Regions from separate parts of the Acinetobacter sp. 24-47-39 genome, predicted to be linked through region 1. Evidence: predicted binding sites of a transcription regulator. Region 1 holds the regulator's gene; the other holds the start of a gene.
What was found. Region 1 encodes PhoB, which activates phosphate uptake and scavenging genes when phosphate is short. Its sites were predicted from a motif close to TGTCATNAANCTGTCATAA; they were not measured.

Region 1 (7,623 bases):
CAAAAATGGTGAATTTGCAACAGTGTACTTATCACCGCGTGATTATCATCGTGTGCATATGCCTTATTCTGGTACATTGACTGAAACTTTATATATTCCAGGTGAATTATTTTCAGTCAACCAAACTACAGCTGAAAATATTCCGGGTTTGTTTGCACGTAATGAACGAATGGTATGTTTATTCGATACTGATGTTGGTCGTATGGCTGTTGTTTTAGTTGGCGCAATGATTGTTGCTGGAATTGAAACTGTTGCGACAGGTAAAGTAAAACCAACGGGTCGCTTAGAGCTGAACCATCATGCGATGAAACTTGAAAAAGGTGATGAGCTCGGACGTTTTTATTTGGGTTCAACGGCTGTAGTTTTGTTTGAGAAAGATAAAATGCAATGGGACCAAGCATTTAAGGCGAACTCAACTGTAGTAATGGGTGAAGCGTTAGGTCATCTTATTTGAGTGTATCTTCTGACTAAAAAAAGCGCCTTAGGCGCTTTTTTTTATTCGTGCATTTTATACAAGCGTTCTTTGGGAAACACGGCAATAAATGTAGAGCCTTCGTTTTCTTTCGACTCGATTTCAATATGTGCGCCATGTTGCATAAGTACGTGCTTAACGATGGCAAGGCCTAAACCAGTACCACCTGTTTGACGACTGCGTGCACTATCCACACGATAAAAACGCTCAGTTAAACGCGGTAAGTGTTTTGGATCAATTCCAATACCAGTATCCTGAACAGAAAAATAGCCACGTTCCCCATCATCATGCCAGCCGATGGTGATGGTGCCACCTTTCGGGGTGTACTTTATGGCATTGGTAATTAAGTTACTAAACGCACTCGCCAATTCCATATCTGAACCAATTAAGTCACAGTGGCTGTCTATATCAAGGTTAAGTGTATGACCATAATCAATATTGTAAGCTTGCGCATCATCGAAAAGATGGTTCATTAAACTTGGCATTTCGATAATTTGATTTTTCGCAATTTGTTTTTCATTTTCTAAACGAGACAAAAGCAAAAGATCATTGACCAATGCATTCATGCGTTTAGTTTGCGATTGCATTTGCTCAAAGGCACGTTTCCAGCGCGGATTGATATCTTCTTGATCTGTGAATGTTTCGATATACCCACTTAACACTGTGAGTGGTGTTCTTAATTCATGTGAAATATTATCAACAAAATCTGAACGCATTTGCTCGAGATTTTTCATACGGGTAATGTCGTGCGCAACTAAGAGGCGACTTTCATTGCCAAAGCGAGTCAGTTTGATTTGCGCATACTTATTATCATGATTCACCAATTTAATTTTTACACCATCTGGTGCTTGATGGGTATTATGAAAATATTCAATAAAATCAGGTTGGCGAATAATCGTGAGCAGGTTGCGGCCACGATCAACAGCTTGAATGCCAAATAACTTTTCCGCAGCAGGATTCCACCATTCGATTTGATGGGAATCATCCGTAAGAATAATCGCCTCTGATAAAGCCACAAGAGAAGATTGGGTCCGATCGATCAGTCCAACCATTTCAGACTGTACAATACGTTCTTGGCGTTGAGACCGATATACATTGAACAGTAATGCCCCCCAGATTCCATTTAAATTTGGTGGTACATCGTAAGGACGATTCGAAATCCAATCATTGACTAAATATAATGAGCGTAATTGGATACCAAAAAATATGAGACAGGCAATGCCTAAGCATATCCAAAGATAGCCAATCCCTAACCCGATACAGCCCGCAATAATCAGTAGAAATACCAGTAAACGTAAGTCTTGCTTGGCAAAAGTCCATAAACTGCTATATAGAAACTTTTGATGTTCACGTGCCAATTCTGGGACGGGGTAGGGTTCGTACATAAAATCTAAATTAACCTAAAGCAACATCAGCTCGTGTTGAAAAACGATAGCCAGTACCACGCACAGTTTGAACATAACGGTCTGCACCATAAGGTTCGAGCACTTTACGTAAGCGACGGATATGGACGTCGATGGTTCTGTCTTCAATATACACATTTCCACCCCATACCTGATCAAGTAATTGAGCACGGGTATAGGCACGTTCTGGATGAGTCATAAAGAATGCCAATAGACGATATTCTGTTGGCCCCATATCAAGAATATTTTGATTATAGCTGACACGTTGGCTTACTGGGTCAAGAATTAAGCCATTTGCATCAATGGTTTTTTCGCCATTTAACGCATTTGCACGTCTTAACACCGCTTTAATACGGGATACCAACTCACGTGTTGAAAATGGTTTCGTCATATAGTCATCTGCACCAGCATCAAGACCTTGAACTTTATGGTCTTCTTCGCCACGCGCAGTCAACATAATGACTGGAATTTCTGAAAGTGTTTCATCACGCTTAAGGCGACGACACAAATCTACGCCACTCACGCCACCCGGTAACATCCAGTCGAGTAGGATAAGCGCTGGACGTTGATCAACAATCATTTGATGTGCTTGTTTCGCATCTTCTGCTTCCAAGCATTGAAAGCCTGCCATATCTAAAGAAGTATGGATCATTTCCCGAATTGGGAGCTCGTCGTCGACAATTAAAATGTAGTCATCTTTCACAACGCAATATCCTATGATGAACGGTGAACCGTTTTATATTTATGACAGGCTTATTACAAAGATTAATTATGACAGTATCATTGCAAGATGGAAATCGAAGTTAAATATAGCAATGTTTTGTGACAATTAAGCTGATATTTTGTCTCATTGATATTTATTAATCTGAAATTAAATCAATATCTTAAATTTACTTACGATTTGTCACAATTTCTTCATCTTAATTTGATGCTACTTTTTCATTAGATCATTCAATAGGGCGAGAAAAACGGTTTTACATGCCTGAACGACCTCAGCACGTGGAAGTTTAAAACCACCTACTACCCAGCGAACAGCAACTTGAGTGACATAGCCATTTAGACCAGTTGCAATCAAGGAGATCTCTTTTTCAGTGAGATGGGTATGTGGCATCATTAATGTGACAAAGGCATGAATCATTCGGTCGAAACGGCCCATTGTTTCTTGAATGGTTGCATGATTATGAAGTTCTTGGACGAGCATTGCATCAATATAAATAATCCGAGCGGTACGCGGATCATCTTCTAAAAAACTAAAGAACGCATTTAGACCTCCATCAATCATGTTTAGAGGCTCAGGAGAGGCTTTCATAATAGCTTGCATTAATGTTTGTTGAAGCTTCTCAATCAGTTCTAAAAAGATCGTTTGGAATAAGTTTTCACTTTTCTTAAAAGATTCATAAAAGTAACGTTCAGTTAATTTCGCTTGTGTGCAAATATCTTTAACGGTTACTGAGAAAAAACCATGAGTTCCATATGCTTCAATACCCGCTTCAATAAGTTTCTCACGGCGTGCTTGTTTGCGTTCAGTTAAGGACATCCCTTTAAATTGACGCTCTTTTGCGGGAGGCTTTTCAATCGCTTGCTCGTGTTCTGATGGAGTGAGGTTCTCTGGGTTCATAGCAATTCGAGTCTTTTTATAAAAGTGTTATGCTGCGGTCAGTATAGAGTACTGATCAGCTAAAGATACTAAATTGGCCTATAGTAACAATAAAAATGGTCGATAGTTACATTGACAATAATAATTGTCAAAATTATAGTGAACATGAATGACCCAGATCAACGCTGTGGTGCATAAAAATCAAAAAAAGGATTCACAATGAAAAATTTTAAAAACAAAGTGGCTGCAATCACAGGTGCAGGTTCTGGTATTGGTCAACAACTTGCAGTGTTACTGGCTAAGCAAGGTTGTCATTTGTCTTTAAGTGACGTAAATGAAAAGGGCTTAGCAGAAACAGTTGAACTGACGAAGAATGCAAATGTACGAGTCACAACCAAGAAAGTAGATGTTGCGAATCGTGACGAAGTTAAAGCATGGGCGGCTGAAACTGTACAGAATCATGGTTCAGTGAACATGATTTTCAACAATGCTGGGGTGGCATTGGGTTCGACCGTTGAAGGCGCAACATACGAAGAGTTGGAATGGATTGTTAATATTAACTTTTGGGGTGTCGTGTACGGCACTAAAGAATTTTTACCGTATATTAAAAAAACAGGTGATGGACACATTATCAACATTTCAAGTTTATTCGGTTTAACTGCGCAACCCACTCAGTCTGCTTATAATGCAACTAAATTTGCTGTACGTGGTTTCACTGAATCTCTTCGTCAAGAGCTAGATATTGAAAATGTGGGTGTGAGCGCGCTGTGCGTACATCCAGGTGGCATTCGTACCAATATTGCGAAAGCTGCAAAAATGAATGACAGTTTAAAATCTTTGGGCATGAATCCACAGAAATCTGCACAGACATTTGATAAGTTATTACGTTGTCCACCTGAAGAAGCAGCGCGTCAAATTCTAGAAGCAGTACAAAAAGATCGCCGTCGTTTACTGATTGGCAACGATGCGAAAGTGATTGATTTGATGCAACGTGTGATGCCAACGGGCTATCAAAAAGTGACTGCATTTGCGACTAAAATGAGTAAACGTTTCGATTCTAAATAATCGTTAAAAAAACCCGCGTCATGCGGGTTTTTTATTTTCTTGATTTCTAATTTAAATCAGTACTTGAACAGTTTTCTTTTTCCAAACAAATTGATAATACAAACCTTGCATCACACATAAGCAAACGAAAGCCAAAGCATAAGCGTACCAGATTCCCGCCAGCCCCCACCATGCGCTAAATAGATAAGCTGCTGGGAGTTCTATACAGAGTATGGCTACAATATTGATGATCATTGGCATAGTCACAGTGCCACTTGCACGCATAATTGAGGCGAAAATAGCACTCGCGCCAAAAAATAAAATTGACCACAGCACAATAAACAATAATTGTTGCCCGAGTATCACGACTTTTTCATCTGTAATAAATAATGCCATGAGATATTTTGAGAACAAATAAGCCAAGATTACGAGCCCGCCTGTAAAGACAAAATTCATCCCCAGTGCTGTTTTAGTTACACGTGATAAAGAATCCGCTTTACCTGCACCGATCGCTTGAGCCCCAAAAATAGAGGCAGCAATTGCGATAGACAGAGCAGGGAATTGGATGTAGTTCAAAACCTGATTAACTGCGCCATAAGCAGCTGTTGCTTCTGAACCATAGCGATTGACCAAGCCGACAATGACTAATCCTGCCACAGAGGTCGTGACCATTTGAATGCCTGTAGGAACGCCAAGTCTGAGAATAATTTTGCTCAGTTCAGGATTGTGGCGTACATGTTTACACATTGCTAAATCTGGACGTAATGGATGATTTTTTTTATTTAAATAAACGTACAGAAAAATAAGCACGGCCAGATAACCCACAATCGTGGCGATGGCAGGTGCAATGATACCCAATTGAGGAAATCCAAAATATCCAGCGATGAGAACAGGGGTAATAAAGAGCCCAATTAAACTGGTCATTCCCAAAGCGATGAGAGGTGTAATGCTATCACCGACACCACGTAAGATAGAGGTATAAATAATATAAATAAAAAGGAGTGGGCTACCTGCTAACATCCATTGAACATAAGGCAAAGATAAATGCATGACACTTGGGTCTGTGCCCAAGGCCTCAAGAATGTGGCGTGCAGATAGAACACCTAAAATGGCAATAATCGTCCCGCCGATCAATGTCATAAAAATAGTAGAGCCGACAACCGCTCTTACTTTTTCTAAATTTTGTGCTCCCCACGCTTGACCAACCAATACCGTCGAGCCAGCCGAAAGCCCAATTACAAAAGCCAAGAGACAGAACAAAATTGGGAAGAAGACGGAAACAGCAGCAATTGCTTGAACGCCCATCATTTGCCCGACGAAGATCGTATTAATTGTGCCGGATAAATTTTGCAGGATATTGGTTGCAATCAGCGGAACTAAAAAAACTAAAAAAACTTTCCAGAAACCAGGTTCATCAATCGGCCGTAAGGTTCTCGCCATATATAAGTCTTATCCATTATTGTTTTCTATATCAACGGATTGACCTTAGCACCTTATCATTCAAATTGCTTTAGTAATAAAGTAATCCGTCTCGTCTCTTTTCGTTATTGTGATTGAACCTTCGTTAAAATTTCTCCTGCAAGATGCAAGGTTTCCTCTCGTTTTGCAAAACAGACCCGAATGAGCTTCAGATCTTGAGGTGGCTGTTGATAAAACACTGATATAGGAATCGCTACCAGTTTGTGTTGTTCTGCAAGATATTGGCACATTTCTATATCTGTGAGCTCAGGTCTTAGTGTACTGAAATCTAAGTTTTGAAAATAAGTTCCTGGTGACGGCACATATTGAAATTTTGAATGTTGAATTCCATGGATGAATAAGTCACGTTTAGCTTGATAAAAATTGGGGAGATCTAAAATATGTTCAGGATGTTGTTCGATGAATTGATTAAGCGCGATTTGAATCGGATGGACACCACAGAAATTGGCAAATTGATAAATTTGACGAAATACTTTCATCAGTGCCTGAGGTGCAACGCAATATCCAGTTTTCCAACCAGTAACATGAAACGTTTTTCCGAATGAACCAATCACAAAACTACGATCTCGAAGTTCAGGAAAACTAAGCGCAGAATAATGTTGTTGACCATCAAACACTAAATGTTCATAGACCTCGTCAGATAGTACACAAATGTTTTTATCCTGAATCAACTCGATCAGTTGTTGCCAATCTTGCTTGGACCAAATTGCACCTGAGGGATTATGTGGTGTATTTACAATGATTAATCGCGTTCGTTCATTTATTCGATCTTTCACCACATTCCAGTCAACATGGAAGTCTGGATGTACCAAGTTGATATGGATCGCTTGCGCCCCAGCGAGTTTCACTGCAGGTGCATAACTATCATAAGCAGGATCGAAAATAATTACTTCATCTCCAGCATTTACAACAGCTTGAATCGCACACAAAATTGCAGTCGTTGCACCAGGTGTAATGGTGATTTCGCTGATCGGGTCTAAATCGACTTGGTCTCGTTGGCAGAATTGGGCTGCAATTTTTTGTCTTAAACTCAGCAGACCGTCACCAGGTGGATATTGGTTATAGCCTTGTTGTGTGGCTTGAGCTAAAGCTGCAATTAATTCAGGAGGAGGTGGAAAATCAGGAAAACCTTGAGAAAGATTTAACGCGTTCAACTTTTGGGCGAGTGCTGACATCACGCTAAAAATAGTGACACCTAAGTCTGGTAATTTAGATTCAATTTTAATCATGCTGGATAGTAATATTTAGCCCGTTTCTTCGTAGTTTAGCAGTTGAAATGCCTGCACTAAATACAAATATCTGCGACATATTCGTTTTAATTTTCATAAGATTCTAATGATCTTCAATTAAGTTTAAAACCTTAGATGATCTATGTGATCTCATGTTAAAAATGATTGATCTGACTTTGCTTCATTTCATTTTTTAACCAATTTAAAAAAATAATCTTCCGAGGATCTTCAATAAATCTAGTATGGGACAGTAGATAATAGGCAGAACCATCCTGAAGAATTGGTGTTATTTTTTTTACAGACTTGAGCTCTAATTCTTTTTCAATCATGTAGATAGAAATGATCGTCTTTCCTAGGCCAGCCAAGCAGCCTTCTAAACATAAGTAAAAATGCTCTAAT
Region 2 (7,623 bases), on a different contig from region 1:
TCGACCACCACACATTCGGTAACCAAAAACCCATTATTAAAAGCTGCTTTCAATGGTGCCAATTTGTTTGATGTTGAAGCGTTTGAACCCGCGACGACCAATGCGATTATGGCTGCGTTGTGGATTCATGATTTGAGAAACCCACAGTCGGTTGCCAATCCTGACATCGCCCTCAATCATCCATTAGACTTAATCATGCATGGTGCTAATCATGGGGGGTTATGGCGTGTAGCATATCTCGCACGCACCGCCCTACCATTTGCCGCATTATATGGTTTTGCTGAAGAAAAACTCCCCTTGAAAAAACTTTGGTCTAAATTCCAAAAATAAGCGACATAAACAATTGATCATAAAAAAAGCGCTGATTGTTCAGCGCTTTTTTAATCTTTAAGTATTGATTTCAATCAGGTGAACTGAAGGAACAACCAGAATAAACCACCTGACAAACAGATTGTTGCTGGCAGTGTGAAAATCCACGCTGATAAGATTGTGCGAACCATTTGGAAGTTTAAGCCCGACTTATTCGCAACCATCGTACCTGCTACAGCAGAGTTTAAAACGTGTGTTGTTGACACTGGCATACCAAAGCCATCAGCAGCAGCAATCGTTGACATTGCAACTAACTCTGCAGACATCCCCTGACCATAAGTCATGTGTTGTTTACCAATACGCTCACCAACGGTAACAACAATACGTTTCCAGCCTACCATCGTCCCTAGACCTAATGCCAATGCAGTCGCAACTTTCACCCATGTTGGAATGTATTGAAGGAATGAATCTAAGTTATCACGGTAGTTGTCCACTGTTTTTTCTTGCGCTTCAGTCATGGCAGGTAAAGCTTCTGCTTTATCTAAACGCTTGAATGCAGTCGTGCTGAGGTACATATCATTACGGAATTCAGCTACTTGATCTTCAGGAACATCTTTAATGGATGTGTAGCTTCCTACTTTTTCACCTAAATGATCCGTTAAACTTGCCAAAGCTGGCACAACTTCAGGCGTGATTTCTTTGGTTTGGATATATGACGTGATAATTTCACGCGCTTTTTCATCTGGAATATCTTGGTGATTTGGATAAATCAAATCAGCAGTTTGAGCAGATAACTGACCAAACGTTTGGATATGTTGTTGATCTAGACTCTTGTTTAAAGAGTAAGCCAATGGCACGATCCCGATCAGAATCAACATAATCAGACCCATACCTTTTTGGCCATCATTTGAGCCGTGTGCAAAACTTACACCGGTACACGTGAAAATCAAAATGGCACGAATAAGTGGCGGCGGCGGTTTATTCCCTTCTGGTGGTTGGAATAATTCCACTTGTTTCTTAAAGATTTTTTTAACCAATAAGAACAATACAGCCGCAAATGCAAAACCGATTAATGGTGAGAATAAAAGTGCTTTACCCACTTTCATCACCTGTTCCATGTCTATACCTGACGCACCATTACCTGCGTTTAAGATGTAGTTCATGATTCCCACACCTAAAATCGAACCGATCAGTGTATGAGAGCTAGAAGCAGGGATACCGAGGAACCAAGTTCCTAAGTTCCATACGATTGCGGCAATCAACATGGCAAAGACCATGGCAAAACCAGCACCTGAACCGACGTTCATAATCAATTCAACAGGCAATAGCGCGATAATACCGTAGGCAACTGCACCACTTGCGACCATTACGCCAAGGAAGTTACAGAAGCCTGCCCACATTACAGCGACAGGTGCAGATAAAGCGTTGGTATAAATAACTGTTGCCACAGCATTGGCCGTGTCATGGAAACCGTTAACGAACTCGAAACCCAATGCGATAAACAATGCCGTGGCCAACATGATCACAGCATAAAGATTTAAAGCAGGCACATGAGATAAATCAGCAGCCAACTGAAAACCAATGTAAATCAAGGTTGAAACAATCAGTGTAAGGAACACTGGCATAAAGAATTTCGGCGTTGGCACGTGAACATTCGTCGACTGCATAGGCGTTGACGATTGTGCTGAATCTGAAACTGGAGTTTGATTAGAATTCATGCAAGCAGAGAAAGAGGATAAATATCCCCTCTATTGTTCAATTTAATTATTACAATTATATGACAAAGAGCTGTCATATAAGTCATCCAAACGACACTTATTTAAGAAAATTAAACTTTAAAAACAACCAATATTCAAAATTTATCAATAATAATCAGATAGTTAATACAAAATCCTCGTCTTTAATCTTTATTTCAATCGGTAATTAAATAGATGAAATAAAGATGACATCACTGTCACATTTGTTACAACGGCAGTTATTATTACATTAGATTATGACAACATGATGAAATATAGACAGTTTCAGTTTTGATAGATTGATCATCGTAGTTGATGGATGAAATTCATCCTTAATTTTTTGGGAATAGGTTCATAAATTTTTATTTATCAGAAAAGTGGACGTAACTCTGCTAAAATATTGCACCATTATTTGTGCAGATTTTTGTGAGAGTCATTTGATGTCTACCCTCGCCACCTTAAAAGCGCTTCTTGCCAAACGTATCCTGATTATTGATGGTGCAATGGGTACCATGATCCAACGCCACAAATTGGAAGAAGCTGATTACCGTGGTGAACGTTTTGAGGATTGGGCCTACGACCTTAAGGGTAATAACGACTTATTGGTTCTAACTCAGCCACAGATTATTCAAGGCATTCATGAAGCTTATCTTGAAGCTGGAGCAGATATTATTGAAACCAACTCGTTCAATGGAACGCGTGTTTCAATGTCTGACTACCATATGGAAGATTTGGTTCCTGAGATTAACCGTGAAGCAGCTCGAATTGCCAAAGAAGCATGTAAAAAATATTCAACACCTGAAAAGCCACGTTTTGTTGCGGGCGTATTAGGACCAACGTCACGTACCACTTCAATTTCACCAAATGTAAATGATCCGGCATTCCGTAACATCACCTTTGATGAGTTAAAAGTTAACTACATTGAAGCGACTAAGGCATTGATTGAAGGTGGTGCAGATATCATCTTGATTGAAACGGTCTTCGATACCCTAAATGCCAAAGCTGCGATCTTTGCAGTGAAAGAAGTGTTTAAAGAAATTGGTTACGAACTGCCAATTATGATTTCGGGCACCATTACCGATGCATCTGGGCGTACACTCACAGGTCAAACCGCAGAAGCATTCTGGAACTCAATGCGCCATGCAGAGCCTTTATCGATTGGCTTTAACTGTGCACTGGGTGCAGATGCGATGCGTCCACACGTCAAAACCGTGTCTGACGTTGCGGATACTTTTGTTTCAGCGCATCCAAACGCAGGCTTACCAAATGCCTTCGGTGGTTATGATGAAACTCCTGAAGAAACTGCAGCATTTATTAAAGAATTTGCTGAAAGTGGCTTAATTAACATTACGGGTGGTTGTTGTGGTACGACGCCGGATCATATTCGTGCGATTGCGCAAGCGGTTGAAGGTATTGCACCGCGTCAAATCCCTGAAATTGAACCTGCATGTCGTTTAAGTGGTTTAGAGCCATTTAACATTACTAAAGATTCATTGTTTGTGAACGTCGGTGAACGTACCAACGTGACAGGTTCTAAAAAATTCTTACGCCTGATTAAAGAAGGTAACTTCACTGAAGCTTTAGATGTTGCTCGCCAACAAGTTGAAGCCGGTGCGCAAATCATCGACATCAACATGGATGAAGGGATGCTGGATTCGCAAGAAGCGATGGTGCATTTCCTGAATCTGATCGCGTCTGAGCCTGATATTTCACGTGTGCCAATCATGCTTGACTCTTCTAAATGGGAGATCATTGAAGCAGGTTTGAAATGCGTCCAAGGTAAAGCGGTTGTAAACTCAATTTCCTTAAAAGAAGGTTATGACGAGTTTGTCGAACGTGCTCGCCTCTGCCGTCAGTACGGTGCGGCAGTCATTGTCATGGCGTTTGATGAAAATGGTCAAGCGGATACAGCTGAACGTAAAAAGGAAATCTGTAAGCGCTCTTACGATGTCTTAGTCAACGAAGTGGGTTTCCCATCTGAAGATATTATTTTTGACCCGAACGTGTTTGCGGTCGCAACAGGTATTGAAGAACACAACAACTACGGTGTGGACTTCATTGAAGCAACCGGTTGGATTAAACAAAACCTGCCAAATGCGATGGTGTCAGGCGGGATCTCAAACGTATCGTTCTCATTCCGTGGTAATGAACCTGTTCGTGAAGCGATCCATGCGGTGTTCTTGTATCACGGCATTCAACAAGGCTTAACCATGGGGATCGTCAACGCAGGTCAGCTTGCAATTTACGATGACATTGATGCTGAGCTGAAAGAAGCCGTTGAAGATGTGGTGCTGAACCGTAACCAAGGCGCAAGCGGTCAAGAAGCGACTGAAAAACTGCTTGCTGTTGCAGAAAAATACCGTGGTCAAGCGGGTGCGCAAAAAGCAGAAGAAAATCTTGAATGGCGTAATGAACCTGTTGAAAAACGTCTTGAATATGCGCTTGTAAAAGGTATTACGACTTATATTGATGAAGATACCGAAGAGGCACGTTTAAAATCAGCGCGTCCACTCGACGTGATTGAAGGCCCGCTCATGGCAGGTATGAACGTGGTGGGTGACCTGTTCGGTGCCGGCAAAATGTTCTTACCACAAGTGGTGAAATCTGCACGTGTGATGAAACAAGCCGTGGCTTGGTTGAATCCGTTCATTGAAGCAGAAAAAACCCAAGGCGAAGCCAAAGGTAAAATCTTGCTTGCTACTGTTAAAGGCGACGTACACGACATCGGTAAAAACATCGTAGGTGTGGTACTTGGCTGTAACGGTTATGACATCGTTGACCTTGGCGTGATGGTACCGTGTGAGAAAATCTTACAAACAGCGATTGATGAAAAAGTTGACATCATCGGTTTATCAGGTTTGATTACACCGTCATTGGATGAAATGGTTTTTGTTGCCAAAGAAATGCAACGTAAAGGCTTTAACATTCCACTCATGATTGGTGGTGCGACCACGTCTAAAGCGCATACCGCTGTGAAGATTGCACCGCAATATCACAATGATGGCGTGTACTACACTGCCGATGCTTCTCGTGCTGTGGGTGTTGCAACACAGCTTTTATCTGCGGACATGAAACCTCAATTGGCAGCGGACTATGCTGCGGATTATGAAAAAATCCGTACTCGTCTTTCCAACAAGCAACCAAAAGCGGCGAAGCTATCTTATGCTGAATCGGTTGAAAATGGTTTCAAGATTGACTTTGAAAAGCATGCACCTGTTAAACCAAACTTCATTGGTTCTGAAACATTCACCAACTATCCTTTAGAAACTTTGGTGGAATATTTCGACTGGACACCATTCTTTATTTCTTGGAGCTTGGCGGGCAAATTCCCGAAAATCCTTGAAGATGAAGTGGTGGGCGAAGCAGCACGTGACTTGTATGAACAAGCACAAGCGATGCTGAAAGACATTATTGACAATAAACGTTTCGATGCACGTGCAACATTCAGCATTTACCCTGCCAACCGTGTGGCGGCAGATACTATTGCGGTGACTGATGAAAATGGCAATGTGACCCATACCTTCGAACATCTTCGTCAGCAGTCTGACAAAGTGACTGGTAAAGCAAACTTCTCATTGGCTGACTTCATTGCACCGAAAGATGTCGCGCAAGATTACTTGGGTGGTTTCACGGTTTCGATCTTTGGTGCAGAAGAACTTTCGCAAGAATACAAAGCCAAAGGTGATGACTATAACGCGATTATGGTTCAAGCCTTGGGTGACCGTTTTGCAGAAGCCTTTGCAGAGCACTTGCACCAACGTATTCGTAAAGAGTTCTGGGGCTACCAAGCTGATGAACAGCTTTCAAATGAAGAATTGATTAAAGAGAAGTATGTGGGTATTCGTCCTGCACCGGGCTACCCTGCTTGTCCTGAACATTCTGAAAAAGCGCCATTGTTTGATTGGTTAGGTACAACTGAGAAGATGGGCACTTACCTGACTTCGAGCTTTGCGATGTGGCCACCTTCATCAGTGAGCGGTTTCTACTACGCAAACCCTGAAACCGAATATTTTAACGTGGGCAAAATCTCTGGCGATCAGTTGGAAGATTATGCGAAGCGTAAAGGTTGGACGTTGGATGAGGCGAAACGTTGGTTAGCACCAAATTTGGATGATTCAGTGGTTTAATTGATTTTAGAATCCCCCTAGCCCCCTTTAATAAAGGGGGAACTAAAAATCCCCTCAAAAGAGGGGATTTTTTTGTTTTCTAATCTATGAATCCCCCTAAAGCCCCTTTAAAAAAAGGGGGACTTTGAACGAATTTTATGTCAGTTTTCAAATTCGTGTAGCTCCTCCCTTTCTTAAAGCGAGGTTGGGAGGGATTTATTGATTAATAATGCAATTTAAGTGATATCATTCAAACTTTCAAAATATACATATAGAAAAATGAATAATTTGTGTGCACTTTGCCATGAAGCTAAAGAGTTAAAAGAAAGTCATATTATCCCCAAATTCGTTGGGAATTGGCTTAAAAAACTAGCGCAACTGGATATCTTCGAAACATAGATAATATCAATAAAAGACAACAAGATATCATTAAAGAGTCGTTATTATGTGCCGATTGCGAACTACTTTTTTCCAATTGGGAAAAACAATTTTCTGAAAAAATATTTATCCCTTTTTTAGATCAAAATATTTATATTAGTGAATATAAAGATTGGTTGGCAAAATTCTGTGCCTCACTCTCATGGAGAACATTAATCTATATTAAAAAGAAAAATTCTAACTTTGAAAATGAAAGTAACTATTTCGTAGATCAGATCACTCGAGCTGAAATTAATTTAAGAAACTGTCTTTTAAGTAAACAAAATAATCTCTATCAATATGAACAACATATTTTTCCCTTATCTGCAATTGATACTCCTCCTCAATCATTAAATTTACCAATCAATATAAATAGGTATTTCCTCAGAAGTATTGGCGTGGACGTTTTACAAGGAGATAAAAATATTTATATATTTACCAAACTTCCAACTTTTCTCATCTTAGGTATCGTTAATTCTAATTTTTCATCAAAAATGAGAGCAAGCAGAGTTTCCTTAAAGCAAGGAATATGTAAACCTTCCGCTCTTACAATACCTGAATATCTAATCGGATACATGAGAAATAAAGCATTAGAAATTCAAGAAAAAAGAAGCAATATGAATCCTGACCAACAAGATAAAGTAGAGAAAATAGCTTTAGATAATCTTGATAAGACTACCGATTCAAAATCCTTTGAAGCAATCATGCATGATTATAATATTTTTGGTGATTCTATATTTAAATAATCCTTTTCAACATCTCTAAAAAGAGGAGCAACACGAATTTACTGACATCATTTAATTCGTGAAAAGTCCCTCTTTCTCAAAGATGAGAAACATTGTTTCGCAAGAGGGAGATTCAATTATTAAAAACAATCCAAAGCCCAAAATCCACCGACTTATATTTTAAATCTGTCAGCAAGAGTACTCAGGATTATCGTCATTCATTTAAAATAAAAAATGCTAAGAATATTACCATCCTTAGCATTTTAATTAGCTTGTAAAACTTACATCTTTTTATTTACACGTACCACTTTGCTATACATACGCTCTTCA

Region 2: the regulator PhoB is predicted to act here: its motif matches at 2,301-2,319, upstream of AC1M9C_RS12635 (inorganic phosphate transporter).

What each region holds. Positions count from the first base shown of each region.
Region 1 is NZ_JBWYIP010000002.1:168,467-176,089, reverse strand. It holds gene asd (archaetidylserine decarboxylase) at 1-454, shown strand, start outside; gene phoR (phosphate regulon sensor histidine kinase PhoR) at 496-1,857, opposite strand; gene phoB (phosphate regulon transcriptional regulator PhoB) at 1,868-2,578, opposite strand; gene AC1M9C_RS03545 (TetR/AcrR family transcriptional regulator) at 2,807-3,493, opposite strand; gene AC1M9C_RS03540 (SDR family NAD(P)-dependent oxidoreductase) at 3,692-4,537, shown strand; gene AC1M9C_RS03535 (MATE family efflux transporter) at 4,589-5,956, opposite strand; gene AC1M9C_RS03530 (methionine aminotransferase) at 6,061-7,224, opposite strand; gene AC1M9C_RS03525 (LysR family transcriptional regulator) at 7,380-7,623, opposite strand, start outside.
Region 2 is NZ_JBWYIP010000014.1:49,576-57,198, forward strand. It holds gene AC1M9C_RS12630 (hypothetical protein) at 1-330, shown strand, start outside; gene AC1M9C_RS12635 (inorganic phosphate transporter) at 405-2,027, opposite strand; gene metH (methionine synthase) at 2,486-6,172, shown strand; gene AC1M9C_RS12645 (hypothetical protein) at 6,706-7,314, shown strand; gene AC1M9C_RS12650 (metallophosphoesterase family protein) at 7,575-7,623, opposite strand, start outside.